DNA from 2 places in the Proteiniborus sp. genome. Region 2 is predicted to be linked to the other one. Evidence: a T-box and tRNA genes for the amino acid it is inferred to sense, from the RefSeq annotation. Region 2 holds a T-box; the other holds one or more tRNA genes.
The links. A T-box is a leader RNA that pairs with one kind of tRNA and senses whether it is charged. The one in region 2 lies ahead of serS (serine--tRNA ligase), so its partner is inferred to be a tRNA-Ser.
Positions count from the first base shown of each region.

Region 1: it has a tRNA-Ser gene. The T-box ahead of serS (serine--tRNA ligase) is inferred to sense a tRNA for this amino acid. The anticodon was not compared.

Region 1 covers NZ_JAWRHZ010000011.1:30,815-39,260, reverse strand. Annotated here, with positions in the region: gene nagE (N-acetylglucosamine-specific PTS transporter subunit IIBC) at 1-472, shown strand, start outside; gene ABV008_RS01650 (DUF7916 family protein) at 633-1,556, shown strand; gene ABV008_RS01645 (PTS sugar transporter subunit IIA) at 1,567-2,049, shown strand; gene ABV008_RS01640 (calcium/sodium antiporter) at 2,277-3,296, shown strand; gene ABV008_RS01635 (YtxH domain-containing protein) at 3,454-3,852, shown strand; gene ABV008_RS01630 (hypothetical protein) at 3,911-4,366, shown strand; gene ABV008_RS01625 (winged helix-turn-helix domain-containing protein) at 4,514-4,840, shown strand; gene modA (molybdate ABC transporter substrate-binding protein) at 4,941-5,762, shown strand; gene modB (molybdate ABC transporter permease subunit) at 5,774-6,424, shown strand; tRNA gene ABV008_RS01610 (tRNA-Ser) at 6,494-6,586, shown strand; RNA gene ffs (signal recognition particle sRNA large type) at 6,599-6,863, shown strand; gene ABV008_RS01600 (HD domain-containing phosphohydrolase) at 7,078-8,446, shown strand, end outside.
Region 2 covers NZ_JAWRHZ010000069.1:22,653-31,098, reverse strand. Annotated here, with positions in the region: gene cooS (anaerobic carbon-monoxide dehydrogenase catalytic subunit) at 1-1,766, shown strand, start outside; gene ABV008_RS16260 (sigma-54 interaction domain-containing protein) at 1,961-3,730, shown strand; gene ABV008_RS16255 (L-cysteine desulfidase family protein) at 3,977-5,260, shown strand; T-box leader at 5,440-5,647, shown strand; gene serS (serine--tRNA ligase) at 5,766-7,043, shown strand; gene ABV008_RS16245 (ABC transporter permease subunit) at 7,114-8,214, opposite strand; gene ABV008_RS16240 (ABC transporter permease subunit) at 8,214-8,446, opposite strand, start outside.

The sequences.
Region 1 (8,446 bases), on a different contig from region 2:
TAAACATGGATTTGGTTTCTCTGCTGGGGCAATAGACTATTTTCTTAACATGGGGCTAGCAACTAAAGGATGGTGGCTAATTCCTATTGGAGTTATCTTCGGAGTTATATATTATGTTCTATTCGTAGTCGTAATTAAGAAACTTGACCTTCCAACTCCAGGAAGAATCGATGAAGAAGGAGAAGGATTAGATGAACTAATAGATGAGAAAGGTCTTCATGGAGTAGCTAAATTATATGTTGAAGCTTTAGGTGGAGCTGAGAATATAGTCGAACTGGATTCATGTATAACTAGATTAAGATTATCAGTTAACGATGGAGACAAGGTCAATGAAGTAGAGCTAAAGAAAATTGGAGCATCTGGTGTATTGAGACCAACTAAGAATAATATGCAAGTAATAGTTGGAACAAAAGCAGATATAATAGCAGAAGAAATCAAAGATTATCTTAAAAAAGTATCTAGAAACGCTTAGTTACCAAGAGTTTAAAAATAAATATGGTGGCTATATAATATTATATAGCCACCATACTCCTTTAAATCGTTTCTATATTAATATAATTAAATGTAATTTTACAGACGTTCAATTATATCAATACAGAAACTTTTAAAATATAGTTAAGGAGATGAAAAAGATGCTAAAAAGAATATTAGACTTAAATGCATCAGATATTGCAAATATGACTAAAGAAGAAAAGCTTCTAAGTATAAAAAGTGCAGAAGGAAGAACTGTAGTTTCAGAAATAATAACTATAGCTCCTCCAATTTTATGGGATGTTAGTAATGTAGAGCTTGCATCTGCTTTTGGAGCAGATATAATTTTATTGAATTTTTATGATGTAAATCATCCCAAGGTAGAAGGACTCCCTATTAATGAAGGTGAAGATGTTATTAATCAGGTAAAAAGGCTAACTGGTAGGCTTGTAGGAGTCAATTTAGAGCCTGTAGATATAGATACTGAAATAATTGACCAGAGAGAATATATTTCAGAAGGTAGGTTAGGCACTGCCAAAAATGTAAAAAAAGCTTTAAATCAAGGCGCAGATATGGTAGTATTTACTGGTAATCCCAAAACAGGTGTCACAAATGAACAGATTATAAATGCAATCAAAGAGACTAAAGCTTCTGTTGGAGATGAAATCATAATAGTAGCAGGTAAAATGCATGCTGCTGGAAGTGGAAATGAAATAGGAAACAAATTGATAACTAAAGATATAGTAAAGGATTTTTTTGAAGCAGGCTGTGACATAGTTCTTTTGCCTGCTCCTGGAACCGTACCAGGAATGACAGTAGACTTTATAAGAGAACTTGTTGAATACATACATTCCCTTGGGAAACTTGCAATGACATCCATAGGAACCTCTCAAGAGGGGTCTGACGAATCGACCATAAGAAACATAGCATTATATAGCAAAATGACCGGAACAGATATTCATCATATAGGGGATTCTGGAATGTCTATGGGAATTGCTACACCAGAAAATATTATGACTTATTCAATTACAATTAAAGGGAAAAGACATACCTACAGAAGAATGGCTAGGTCTGTAAATAGATAGGAGGAGAAATATGTTTAGTTTGTTTAAAAAGAAAAAGGAAATATCAATTGTGGCTCCTATGACTGGAGAAATCTTTGAAATAGATAAAGTACCTGATGAAGTGTTTGCAGGAAAAATGGTAGGAGATGGATTGGCTATAAAACCATCTGAGGGAATAGTAGTAGCACCATGTAGTGGAAAGGTTATACAAGTATTTCCTACAAATCATGCTATGGGAATCCTAACACCAGAAGGAGTAGAAATTTTAATTCACATAGGATTAGACACTGTAAACCTAAAGGGAAATGGCTTTAAAAGCTTTGTACAAGCCGGAGACGATGTGAACAAAGGAGATAAGCTACTAGAAGTTGATTTAGAATATGTTATAGAAAATGCAAAATCTATCATAAGTCCTGTAATAGTAACTAACATGGAGAAAGTTCTTAGCTTATCTATCGAAAAAGGAACTGTGCAAAAGGGAATTGACAATATAATGGATATTGAACTCAAATAATTATATTGACAATACAATGTATTTACTGTATCATGTAACAATAAAGAAAATCATACAAGATACTGATTCAGGGGAGTAACTAGCACTAAGTATGTGGAATTAAGTCAACATCGTGATAATTGATTTATCTGGCTTAGTTTGAAATAGTGAGACCTGTGTATAACTTAATATGTTATGCACAGGTCTTATATTATGTCATTATATAGCTACAGAAAGGGGTATAACTAATGGAAAAAATAATTGAGGAAATTGTAATTAACTTATCATTACCAGCAATATTTTTAATTATTGCAGTATCTCTCTATACGCTAAGCAAGGGGGCAGATATTTTAGTAAACAACGCAGTATTGTTATCAGAGCAATTAGGTATACCTAAAATGATAATAGGTGCTACAATAGTAAGTTTGGGCACTACATTACCAGAAACATCTGTGTCAGTTTTTGCAGCAATTAAAGGAAATGCAGATTTAGCATTAGGAAATGCTGTAGGTTCAATAATTTGTGATACGGCTCTAATATTAGGAATTGCTTCTTTAATTTCTCCCTTACCTATAAAAAAAGAGATTGTAAATAGACATGGCTGGATTCAGCTTGGAGCAGGAATTTTATTAGTATTAATTTCTATACCCTATAGTAATATAGGTGGCATATTAACAGAGGGAGGACATATTGACCAAGTTGCTGGCTTTGTATTATTGGTCTTATTAGCATTATATATTTATATTTCTATAAAATGGACAATAGCTCCAAAGGGCGAAGAGGCAGTTACATTATCTGAAGATACAGCAGTGATTAGTAAGGCACCAATATTTATTAAGCTTGCTGTTGGAATAGCAATAGTAATAGTTTCATCTAAAATACTTATTCCAGCAGTACAGGAAGCAGCTATTAGAATGAGTGTGCCAAATAGCGTAATAGCTGCAACACTTGTAGCTTTTGGAACATCTCTTCCAGAGCTTGTGACAGCTATAACTGCTGCTCTAAAAGGACATGGAGAACTGGCAGTAGGAAACATTATTGGAGCAGATATATTAAATGTATTATTTGTAATAGGGTCTTCTGTTGCCGTGACAAAAGGCGGGATATTAGTACCTCCGGTATTTTTTAAATTGTATTTCCCTGCAATGATATTTGTTCTATTGTTATTTAGAGTAGGAACTATGATTTCAAAAACTCATTTAAAAAGATCTTTTGGTTTGATTTTACTTGCATCATATATACTTGTGAGTGTATTTAGTTATATATAAAGATAAAGTATAGTTAATAGGACAGAGTATTTCTGTCCTATACTTTTTATCAAAAACTTTACCAAAAAACTATGTTTGTGGTAAAGTTTTCACGTGTATATACTATAATATAGATTATAGTAGTTAATTTTATTAAAAAAGAAAAGGGGGGCATAAAATGCCAATTAGACATTTATTTGAAAAATCAAAAAAAGAAAAAGAAAGAAAAGCAAAAAAAGAAGCTGCTAAGAAAGTTGCAGTAGGTACAGCAGTAGGTACTGCTTTGGGAGCTATTACTGGGTTGCTATTTGCACCAAAATCAGGAAAAGAAACTAGAGAAGATATTGCAAAAATGACCAAAGAAACTGCAGATACAGTGAAAGAAACGATAAAAGATTCAACGCAAGTACTAAAAGAAAAAAAAGATGAAATAGAGAAAAGCATAAAGGAAAAAATAGAAGAAGTAAAAAGTAAAAAAGAAAATATAGAATGTGAATGCTGTGAAGATGAATTTTATGATGAATTAGAAGAATTTGAAGAAGAAAATTGTGAAGAAAAAAAAGAGGAAAACAACTAACTTTTACCGAATAATCAGAATAAGGAATACAATAGAAAACTAATTTAGGGGGAGAACTATGGACGCGACAATTACTGTTAAGGAACTATTATTAGTAGTAGTATCTTTAGTTGTTATAGGCTTTGGTATTTATCTAATTGTGGCACTAAGAAATCTAAACGAATTACTAAAGAAAGTAAGGCAAATAGTTGATGAAAATGAAAAGTCTATAAAAGAGACTATTTCAAATCTACCAGAAATAAGCGATAACGTGAATATTATTAGCACAAAAACAAAGGATGTTATCGAAAATATTGAGCCTGTACTTCCAGAAATAGTAGACAATGTTAATTCCATTACTGAGAATATAAATGATGGAATGGAAATAGCCATAGATACAGTGGAGGTAGTTGGAGAGAATATTAGCGATACAGTAGAAGCAATAAGAGATAGTACAGTTGATGTTACAACCTACATAAAGCTAATCGGAGAGGTTGTCAAAGTAATTAAACAAGTAATAGCAAGAGAAAAATAAATAAATAGAGACCAGTAGATATTTATATTTTCTACTGGTTTTTATATTGAGAAATGTCTTAATATTTATTGTGAAATTCTTTGATATTGTAATAGCAATCTTCCTATGATATAATTCATATATCGAGTCAATAGGTGGTATGATAATATGAATATAGGATGGAGAATATGGTTAAAAAAAGGTGAATTAAAGATTTTTGGCAAAGGACCTAAAGAACTTCTGCAAAGAACAGAAAAAATGGGTTCTCTTAGAAAAGCAGCTATGTCTATGAATATGTCATATAGCAAGGCTTGGAATCTTATTTCCAATTTAGAAAAGGCATTAGACATTAAAATACTTGATAAAACAATAGGGGGGATAGATGGAGGAAGTTCTACTCTTACTCAGGAAGGCAAGGCACTAATAGATAAATATGATGAGCTTGAAAAAAGGATAGAAGAGGCTATTTTAAAAATCTACAAAGAAGTATTTTAATTTTTTTGTCCTCGTTATACTATAAAAAATACAACGAAATGTATTAAGACATTACAGTTTATATTCAAATTAATTTAATGACAAAAGGAGATGTATATTTATGAAAAAGGTAATAGCATTATTACTAGTTTTAGTATTAGCATTAGGGCTTTACGGTTGTACAGGTAGCAATGAGACAAAAGAAGATGTTAATTCAAACGGAAATGCTAGCACAAACGAAAGCGCTAAACCAATAGAGCTTACAATTAGCGCAGCAGCCAGTCTTACAGAGGCATATAACGAACTGAAGGACATATATGAATCAGAAAAAGACGTAAAGCTAATATTTAATTATGGATCTTCAGGAGCACTTCAAAAGCAAATTGAAGAAGGCGCTGAAGTAGATGTATTTGTCTCTGCAGGGCAAAAACAGATGAATGCACTTGAAGAAAAAGATTTGATTATAAAAGATACTAGGGAAGACATATACAGAAATGAATTAGTTCTTATAGTACCAGAAGAATATAAGGATGAAATAACATCCATAAATGATATAATAGGTACAGATTTAAAGCTTAGTATAGGAGTGCCAGAAACAGTTCCTGTTGGTCAATATGCAAAAGAAGCTCTAGAATATCTAAAGATTTGGGATAAGCTTCAAACTAATATTGTACTTGCTAAAGACGTAAGTCAGGTACTTACATATGTAGAAAAAGGTGAGGTAGCAGCAGGAATAGTTTATAGTTCTGATTCAGTTAGAGCCAAACAAAGCTACATAGCAGAAATATTTTCAGAAGAAACACATAGACCAATTGTGTATCCAGCAGCAGTAGTTGCATCTACTAAAAATAAAGAAGCAAGTATAGACTTTCTAAGTTTTTTAAGAACAGATAAAGCAAAAGAAATTTTAGGAAAACATGGATTTAAGATATATGAAAAGTAGGTTGATTATTTATGATACTAAGTCCAATAATGATTTCACTGAGAATTGCAGCAGTGTCTACTGTTATTACATTGATAATAGGAGTGTTACTGTCAAGAACCCTTACTAAGTATGATTTTAAGGGTAAAAATATAATAGAGGTAATTCTTCTTCTGCCAATGATATTACCCCCATCAGTTGTTGGATATGGGCTTTTAATCTTGATAGGGAAAAGAGGTATATTAGGCAAGCTATTATATGATGCATTTGGAGTAAGACTTATTTTTACTTGGGTTGCTGCTTGTATAGCAGCAACCGTAGTATCTCTTCCTTTAATGTATCAAAGTTGTAAAAGTGCATTTTTAAAAATTGAACCTGATTTGGAAATGGCAGCAATGTCATTAGGGGCTAATAAGAGAGAAGTATTTTTAAAAATAAGTCTTCCTCTTGCCTTGCCTGGAATAATAAGTGGAGTAGTTCTTTCCTTTGCTAGATCCTTGGGCGAATTTGGGGCTACCCTTATGGTTGCAGGAAATATACCAGGGAAAACCCAAAACATACCATTAGCAATATATTTTGCCGTTGAAATGGGAAATACTAAAACTGCTAATATTTTATTAGCTATAGTAGTGATTTTTAGCTTTATTGTAGTCTATGGTATGAATAAGTGGCTTAGAAAGTAGTAGATTGACATATGCTATTTTTTAAGCTATAATATAAATCTATTGAATATTATTAAGAATAAAATTTTTGGAGAGATGGCCGAGTCTGGCTGAAGGCGCTCGCCTGGAAAGCGGGTAGACGGCTAAACCGTCTCGCGGGTTCGAATCCCGCTCTCTCCGCCAATATAAAGTTTGTCGTGCTAGATGGGGAGGTAGCGGTGCCCTATAACCTGCAATCCGCTATAGCAGGATTGAATTCCCAGCCTAGGTATCCTATTGTGAGGTCTGCCCTAGGAAAGTGATGTTGACGATTGGGTCTTGCGCAATGGAAATTCATGAACCCCGTCAGATCCGGAAGGAAGCAGCGGTAAGTGAACACTTCTGTGTGCCGCAGGGTTGCCTAATCCGAGTTAACTACTTAGGTAACGCTTGTAGTAGTATATCAAAGCTGGGTGCACGACTAAAAAATAAAGACTATGGGTTTTCCATAGTCTTTATTTTTATGGTTTTTGGTTTTAATGTAGCAAAAAAGAGGAATTTTATATTAATTGTAGAATAATTATAGAATGTGCAAATTATTTTGTTGAAAATAGTAGAAGTTAGCTATACTTAATATATATATAAGCAACATATTCTTTGCAAGCCTAAATAATATATGATAGTAGGTGGCATCTATGTTTTTAAACTCATATAGAAAAAAATTAATAGGTTTGTTTACTTTAATAGCTATGGTTCCTATTATTTTATTTGCTGTAAGTGTATACACTAGAATTAATACTTATATAATTGAAGAAAATATAAAAGCAAAAACAAGCTTTATTGAAAATGAAGCTGAAAAGCTTGATATATGGTTTATGACTAACGAAGAAAAAGTTAAAGATATATCTGTTAATTATCCTTTCATTAAAGAGCTTATGGCAGAAGAAGATGGAGACAGAAGAGTTAATGAATACCTTTCCTCACAGCTCACATCATCTAAAGAAATACTTAGCTTAAGAGTAGTCATGGTAAACTCAAAGGAATATTCATCTAAGAGACTCCAATCTATAGGAGATCCACGATTAAAACATGATTATATTAATGCATTATTAAAAAAAGAATTAGTTTGGACTTTGCAGGAGGTTAATAGCGGACACCCAAGTATCATCACTGCGTCTGTTCCTTTTTTTGGAGTTACTGGTGAAATAGAGGGAGTTCTTTTAGTAGACTTCAGTTTCGATGGAATCCTAAATAGAATAGGTGAAATAAAAAGAGATGATAAGTCTGTAAATTATGTTTTAACTAAACAGGGAAATATATTAAGTGGATTTGGTAAAGAAATAATAGAATCACGCAATGTAATTGATAGTTATGAAAAAAAAATATCGTCTTTAGCAGTGAAAACTGTAGCTACTGACGTTGGGACAGAAAACATTGAGCTTGATAAGGAATATTTGGCTTTTTATTCTACGGTCCCCTCAGTAGATTGGAAGATTATGTCCTTAATTCCGAAAAGTGAAATTTATAATGGTATAAATGTATTGGTTAAATATGCTTCGTACATAACAGCTATCACTTTATTATCAATAGTTATACTTGCTATGCTGTTTTCTAAGATTTTTTCAGAACCATTAGTAAAGCTAAAGAATGGTGCAATAGAAATACAAAAAGGAAATTACGATTATAAATTTGATATAAAAAAAGAAGATGAATTTGGACAAGTAGCATTAGCATTTAACGATATGGTATCGAAGTTAAAAAAATCTCATGAGGACTTAAGCAACAATAATGCTATGCTGACAGATGCAAATGAACAGCTACAGAAAATAAACCTTGAGTTAGAAGCTTCATACGAACAGCTTAAAGCAACCACCGACCAGTTAAATGAATCAGAGCAAAGATTTAGAACTCTTTTAGGAAATATAGATGATTTAGTATGGATTATGGACAGAGATTTAAACATAATATTTACTAATGACCAGGTTGAAACTGTATTAAGGACTAACAAAGAACGATTTTTAGGGAGAAATTTAAATGAGCTAACAAATTATATCATTGGAAATG
Region 2 (8,446 bases):
TTCAAGGACTTAGCTGCCAGCTTTGCTCTCAAGGACCTTGTAGAATAAGTGAAAAAGGCGGTCAGGATAAAGGCGTTTGTGGTATTGGTGCTGATGCTATGGCAATGAGAAACTTTTTATTAAGAAATATTATGGGTGCAGGTACATATAGTCATCATGCCTATGAAGCTTTTAGGACTTTAAAGGCAACTGCAGAAGGGAAAACACCTTTCAAGATTAAAGAGGTAGATAAGCTTAAGTGGTTGTGTGAAAAAGTAGGCATAGATACTAATCAAAGCACTGAAAAAATGGCGATAGAATTAGCAGATTTGTTACAGGAAGAAATGGCAAAGGGACCAGATAATCCAAGCGTTATGGTGGAAGCATTTGCACCTAGGAAAAGAAAAGAGCTATGGAAAAAAACACATCTATATCCATCTGGAGTAGTTCATGAGGAGCAAAATTGCGTAGCAAGTTGTCTAACTAACGTAGATGGTGACTATGCGTCGCTGGCTAAAAAAGGACTTAGATTAGGATTATCAACTATTTATACTGCTCAGATTGGACTAGAGATGGTTCAAGATATACTATTTGGAACCCCAATGCCTCACGAAGTGGAAGTTGATTTAGGTATCATGGACCCTGATTATGTAAACATTGTCTTTAATGGACATCAGCCTTGGGCAGGGGTAGCTACAATACAAAGGGCTAGGACTGAAGAGATACAAGAAAGAGCTAAAGCAGCAGGGGCAAATGGTCTTAGGATAGTAGGCTCAATAGAAACAGGACAGGAGCTTTTACAAAGATTTGAAATGGATGGGGTTTTTGTAGGATTAATGGGTAACTGGCTAGCTATAGAACCATTATTGGCAACTGGTACAGTAGACGTAATGGCAATGGAAGAAAACTGTTCACCACCTGCTATTGACCATTATGCAGAGAAGTATCAAGCTACACTAGTAAGTGTCAGTACAATTATTGGTATTCCAGGATTACAGCATGAAATACCATACCATCCAGAAGAAGTTGATAAGATGGCAGATACATTAATAGAATTAGCTATTGAAAACTTTAAGAAGAGAAAAGGAAAGGTAACAGCAAAGGTACCACAAATCAAGCAAAAAGCCATAGCTGGATTTTCAACAGAGGCTGTTTTAAAAGCATTAGGAGGTAAACTTGACCCATTAGTAGAGGTTATTGCAAATGGCAGTATAAAGGGAGTTGTAGCATTAGCAAACTGCTCTACACTTAGAAATGGACCACAGGACTGGGTTACAGTAAATTTAGTTAAGGAATTAATTAAGAAGGACATTTTGGTTGTAGCAGGAGGTTGTGGAAACCATGCTTTAGAAGTAGCAGGTTTATGTAACATGGATGCAGTAAATCTAGCTGGAGAAGGGCTAAAAGGAGTACTTAAAGCACTTAATATCCCTCCTGTTCTTAGCTTCGGTACTTGTACAGATACAGGTAGAATTTCTATGCTAGTAACTGCTTTAGCAGATCACTTAGATGTAGATGTATCAGATTTACCTATTGCAGTCACTGCACCAGAGTGGATGGAGCAAAAGGCTACTATAGATGGAATGTTTGCAGTAGCTTATGGAGCATATACACATCTTTCCCCAACTCCTTTTGTAACAGGAGCACCAGCCTTAGTGAAGCTTCTTACAGAGGATGTAGAAGGAATTACAGGAGGAAAGATTGCATTAGGAGATGACCCTGCACAGATAGCTAAGGATATAGAAGGTCATATCATGAGAAAAAGAGAAAGATTAGGATTGAAGTAAATAAGACTTTAGTTATACCTAAAATATAAAATTGAAAGTTGAGAAATTGAAGCCTGTATTGCTTGAAGGAAGCAACACAGGCTTTTATGCTAGCATTAATACAGGCTATAAAATCTATAATTATTAAAATAAAAGTGAAAACTGTATAACTATGATATAATTGTTGTATAAAACATGTATAGGAGGTCAAGAAATTGTCTCTATATAAAATCCAGGATTCAGTTCAAGAGGTAGCAGAGGCAATATCTGCTGTCTTAAATGTTGATGTTACTATTATTGATGAGAATTTAAATAGAATAGCAGCTACAGGTAAGTATAAAAGAAGTATAGGAGAAAAAATCCCCAAGAATTGTTCATTTGAGTTAATTATCAATAGTAAAGAACCTCTTTTTATTGACACTCCTGATGCAAACGAGATTTGTAATAGTTGTGCTGCTAAAGGTAAATGTACTGAATTAGCTACTCTTGGCTATCCTATAATTAGAAATGATGAAATATTAGGAGCCATTGGTGTCAATGCTTTTGATGAAGGGCAAAAGAAAAAGATAGAGCAAAGCTATGACTCGCTTGTAGTTTTTTTAAATAAATTATGTGACTTACTAGTAGGTAAGCTTAATTATTATGATACTATAGCAGAGCTAACAATAAAGGAAGAAGAAACTAGAAAGATTATCAATGGACTTGATGATGGCATCATATGTATAGATGATAAAGAAAGAGTAAAGTTTGCTAACTTAAAGGTACAAAAAGATCTAAAAATATCTGAAAAAGATATTATAAATAAGTCGCTTAAAGATATCTTACCTGGAATAAATATTGAATTTGACAATATGAATCCTCAGGAAAAAAGAATTAATGTGAAGGATGAGAAGAAGAGCTTCATAATAAAAAGTATACCAGTTGTAATTGATGGAAAGAAAGCAAGTAACATTTTAGAAATTCATAAAACTAGTGAGTTAGTTAGAAGTGCTTATAAGTTAATTGAAGTTCAAAATACAATAAGCTTTAATTCCATTATAGGAGATAGCGAAGAAATAGTTAGAGTTAAGGATATGGCTTATCAAATAGCAGGAAGCAACTCTACTGTACTTTTAAGAGGAGAAAGTGGAACTGGAAAAGAGCTATTTGCTAGGGCAATACATTACACAAGTAATAGAAATCACTTCCCTTTTGTAGCTATAAACTGTGCTTCAATACCAGAGAATCTTCTTGAAAGCGAGTTGTTTGGCTATGAAGGTGGTGCTTTTACTGGTGCAAGAAAAGAAGGACAAATGGGAAAATTTGAGCTAGCAAATGGAGGTACACTTTTTCTAGATGAAATAGGAGATTTGCCACTACACTTACAACCCAAGCTATTACGAGTGCTACAGGAACAAGCTTTTATGAGAATTGGAGGTAAAGAACTTATAACAGTAAATTTCAGACTAATTGCAGCAACAAATAGGGACTTAGAAAAAATGGTTGAAGAAGAACAATTTAGAGATGATTTGTATTATAGACTAAATGTAATACCTATTAACATACCTCCTTTAAGGAATAGAGGAAGGGACATACTTATTCTTTGCGATTATTTACTTGAAAAGTATTGCTGTAAATTGGAAAAGCAAAAGAAAGTTTTTTCTAATGAAGTTAAAGATGCCTTTTTAAAATATAGATGGCCAGGAAATATTAGAGAACTTGAAAATGCTGTTGAGTATTCTGTTAACATAACAAAGGGAGAAACAATAAGCATTGATAATCTTCCAACAACATTAAAGAATTCATTTAATGACTGTAAAACTTACGCAAGCAAATCAAAAAGAACACTTAAAGATAGTGTAGAACTATATGAAAAAGAGCTTCTTAAATCAATGTTAGCAGAATATGGTGACTCAACTCAATCTAAGCAAGAAATAGCTGATATTTTAGATATAAACTTATCTACTCTATATAGAAAACTAATAAGATATAATTTGCAAAAATGAGAATTAATTTGCAAAAATGCGAAAACCGAGGTAAGATACTTAATCTACCTTGGTTTTGTTTTTTAAGCATAAAATATTTAGCAAGGTTTTGCAAAGATGCAAATAAAAATATTATTGAGAAATTACTATATTAATTAATGGCTAAAATTCAACACTTCAACATGATGTGTTTACTTAAATTTTTGGCACAGTTTTTGCTTAATTAATAGGTATTATGAAAATTAATATAGAAAGGTCGTCTATTAAATGAATATTGATAAAGATATTATTAAATCATTATTAGACATGGTGAGAGAAGATACTGTTCCTGCAATTGGATGTACTGAACCTGTAGCAGTTGCTTATGCTTCTTCAGTAGCTAGAAAACATTTAGAAGGTCAGATTGAGAATATAACTGTTAATGTAAGCTTAAGTATATTTAAAAATGGGAAATCAGTTTTGATTCCAAATACTAATGAATATGGTTTGAATTTGGCAACAGCTTTAGGTGTTATTTGTGGGAATCCAAAAGATGGACTTTGTATATTTAAGAATGTAAATCAAGAATATATAGAAAGAGCCCATAAGATGATTTCAGAAAATTTGATAAAAGTTAATTGGGCTTTAAATACGCCAGATGTTTATGTAGAGATAATAGCAGAGAGTACTGATAATAAGGCTGAAGTAGTGCTAAAGAATAGTCATAATCATATAGAAACTATAAAGATAAACGGAGAGCTCATATATGAAGATGTCGCAGAAAGTAATAAGAAAATTGCTAATGATTTTCTAGGAAAATTAAGCTTTAAAGAATTACGCGAAATATGTGAAAAAGTTGATATAGAATGCTTAGAATTCATTGAAGAAGGAATTCAAATGAACAAGATGGCAGCTGAACAAGGTCTTCAAGGTAGGAATGGTTTAGGCTGGGGAGCATCACTTTTAATTCTCCAAAAGCAGGGTAAACTATCTATAGATGCTTCTCAAAGGGCTAGAATACTTACTGCAGCAGGAGCTGATATGAGAATGGGAGGTGGAGATTGCCCAATTATGACAAGTGCTGGTAGTGGCAATCAGGGATTAGGTGTTATTCTTCCAATAGTTGTTGTTGCAGAAGAGAGAGGTATTGAAAAAGAAAAGCTATATAGAGCAATATTCTATGCACATATAATAAATAAATTTGTCAAACAATATACTGGCAAATTATCAGCGCTTTGTGGATGCGCTATAGCAGCAGGAGTAGGTGCTAGTGCAGCTATTACTTGGATGCTTGGAGGAGACGACAATCAAATTGCTGGAGCAGTACAGAATATGTTGGCCAATCTTACTGGCATGATATGTGATGGTGCTAAAGAAACCTGTGCACTTAAACTTTCAACCTCAGCCGGAGAGGCAGTATTAGCAGCATATCTTGCTTGTGAAAATGTAATTGCTAAAGCCAATACTGGTATTTTAGGAGAAACAGTTGAGGAAACCATAAAGAATTTAGGAATTCTGTGTAATAAAGGGCTTTCAACTACTAATGAAGTAATAGTAAGTATAATGAGTTAAGAAAACTTATTAAGCAAAGTTTGGTATTAGTGATTTATAATAGAACCTACTGCTATAAAATAAATAAAAAAGTGATATTAGACCAGGGAATTTTCCATATTACAAAAACTGGAATATTAAATTTTAAAAATATGTATTGTAATTTACAAATAAATATGTTATAATACACTTTAAAATAATATCATTCAATGACAGGAAATAGTAAATATATTAATATCTTAAGAGAGCCAATGGCTGGTGGAAATTGGCGATGTTAAATGTTGAATCCATCCTTGAGTATTTTACTGAAAAGGTAAAACCTAAGCAGGGGATAACTGCAAAGAGTGAGCTAAATTAATTATTTAGTTAACTAGGGTGGCAACACGGGAGAAGTCTCCCGTCCCTTATATTTATATAAGGGACGGGAGTTTTTTATTTTATTACAACCATAGTATTGTAGAATATTTGGTTTTATTCAGAATTTACAATTTAAAATTATAATAAATTATTTTAGGAGGAATTAAAAATGTTGGACATTAAACGAATTAGGCTTAATACAGAAGAAGTAAAAAAAGGTCTTGCTAAAAGAAGTGGAGAATACGACATAGACAAAATAGTAGAATTAGACGAGAGAAGAAGACAGATATTAGTTCAAGTTGAAGAAATGAAAGCTAGGCAGAACCAAGTTTCAAAAGAGGTTCCTAAATTAAAGAAAGAAGGAAAAGATGCTACAGAAGTATTAAATGAAATGAAGGAACTATCTCAAAAAATCAAGGATTATGACAATGATGTAAAAGAAGTAGAAATAAAGCTTAATGATTTGCTTCTTAGAATACCTAATATTCCTAATCCTAATATCTCTGTAGGAACTAGTGATGAAGATAATGTGGAGATAAGAAAATGGGGAGAGCCCAGAAAATTTGATTTTGAACTTAAAGCTCATTGGGATATAGGTACAAATCTTGATATTTTAGATTTTGAAAGAGCTTCAAAAATTACAGGAGCAAGATTTACAATATTTAAGGGTTTAGGAGCTGCTTTAGAAAGAGCTATAATAGGTTTTATGCTAAATCTTCACACAAATGAGCATGGTTATACAGAAATTTCACCACCATTTATGGTAAACAGAGCTAGCATGACTGGTACTGGACAGCTTCCAAAATTTGAAGAAGATGCATTTAAGATTCCTGACAAGGACTTTTTCCTTGTACCTACTGCGGAAGTTCCAGTTACTAATATCCATAGAGATGAAATATTAGATGAAACCAAGCTGCCAGTATACTATACTGCATATACGCCTTGTTTTAGACAAGAAGCTGGCTCAGCAGGAAGAGATACTAGAGGCCTTATAAGAAATCACCAATTTGATAAGGTAGAGCTTGTAAAGTTTGCTAAGCCACAGACATCATACGATGAGTTAGAAAAGTTAACTAATAACGCAGAGAAGGTATTACAGCTATTAGGAATTCCATATAGAGTAGTAGAACTATGTACAGGGGACCTAGGCTTTTCATCAGCTAAAACTTTTGATATAGAAGTATGGATGCCTAGCTATAACAGATATGTAGAGATTTCTTCTTGCAGTAACTTTGAGGATTTCCAAGCAAGAAGAGCAAATATAAAATATAGAGATAGAGAAACAGGAAAAGTAGAATACGTTCACACATTAAACGGTTCTGGACTTGCAGTTGGAAGAACATTGGCAGCAATTCTTGAAAACTATCAAGAGGGAGATGGTTCTGTAGTAGTACCAGAGGCTTTAAGACCATATATGGGTGGAATAGAGAGAATAACTAAAAAATAAAAAAGAGAAAATGAAAGTGGATTTAAAAGACCTAGATAAGCTTTATAAAGCTTATCTAGGCCTTAAGCTATTATTCTCCTTTTCTTTGCCAAGCATGAAGTGCTAGGGCGATGCCAATGACTCCATAGGCTACAAATACTCTAAAGAATTCACCAATTTGGCTATTATTCATTAAGTTTTGCCCAGCAAAAGGAGATATGATGAACAGCATATGGAAAAGGAATGTTCCTAGGAGAGCCTGACTAAAGGTAGCCTTAGTTACAGAAGCACCACCAACTAAAAGAGATGCTACTGCAAAGAGGCCTACCTGTTCATGACTTCCATAGGTGTTTAATGTACCAATATTTTGAAGGAAAATAAGTTGTCCCCAAGCTGCTAATACTGTTGATATTATTGTAGCAATAATCCTAGTCTTACCTACATTGATACCCGAAACCTTTGCTATTTGTATGCTTTGCCCTGCTGCTCTCATATCCTGTCCTAGCTTAGTTTTAAAGAAGAAAGTCAACACTAAGCACAAAATACCCACTATAAATATAGTGAATATTGGGATTGACAGGCCTGGATAAGGTTTGATTTTTATTAAGTCATCTAGAGCATATTTGATATTAGCTAAATCTACGCTGTTTTTTACTCCTATTCCAGTGGATAGTAATAAGCTTTTGTTTTTTATAGGTATTATTGGACCTGCTAATACTAAAAAAACAAGTTGATACAGTCCATTTGCAAAGAACCCTAGTATCATACTGGTAATCATTTCTTTTCCTATTGCTTTGTTCAATACTATTCCTGTAAGATATCCGAATACAATGGCTATAGGAGTGGATATGGCTACTGCTAATAAAAATCCCCATATTCCACTTATAGAAGAGTTGGAAATAATAATCAGAGCGATTTGCCCTGCCATTGCTCCAAGTACTATACCAAAGTTTAGTCCCATTCCTGCAATAACAGGTATAATTAGGGATATAACTAGGAAAGAGTTTCTTGCTAGCCTAATAATAATTTCGTTTAGTAGAAATACAAAAGGCATTTGCGCAAAAATATATCCGAGCAAACAAAGAACTAAGAATATAATAGGAACTACGTTTTTTTTAAGTGTCTTAGAAAGCTTTCCTGTAAGGCCTTTTTCTTCGATTTCTAAATCTTGAAGTCTAATATTTTTTTCCATTATACCTGTTCACCTCCTGTATTTCTAGTAAGGGCATACAAAATAATGCCATTGCTTACGATTATTCTTATTATCTCAGACATGCTTCCTTCAGATAGTATGTTTATTACAGGTAAAGAAACAACTAGTAAGGATTGAAATAATAGAGTTCCGATAATTACATGCACAATACTAGCTTTCTTTAAAGTTGCACCTCCTATAAGTATGGCAGCTACTGCAGGAAGGGCAGAAT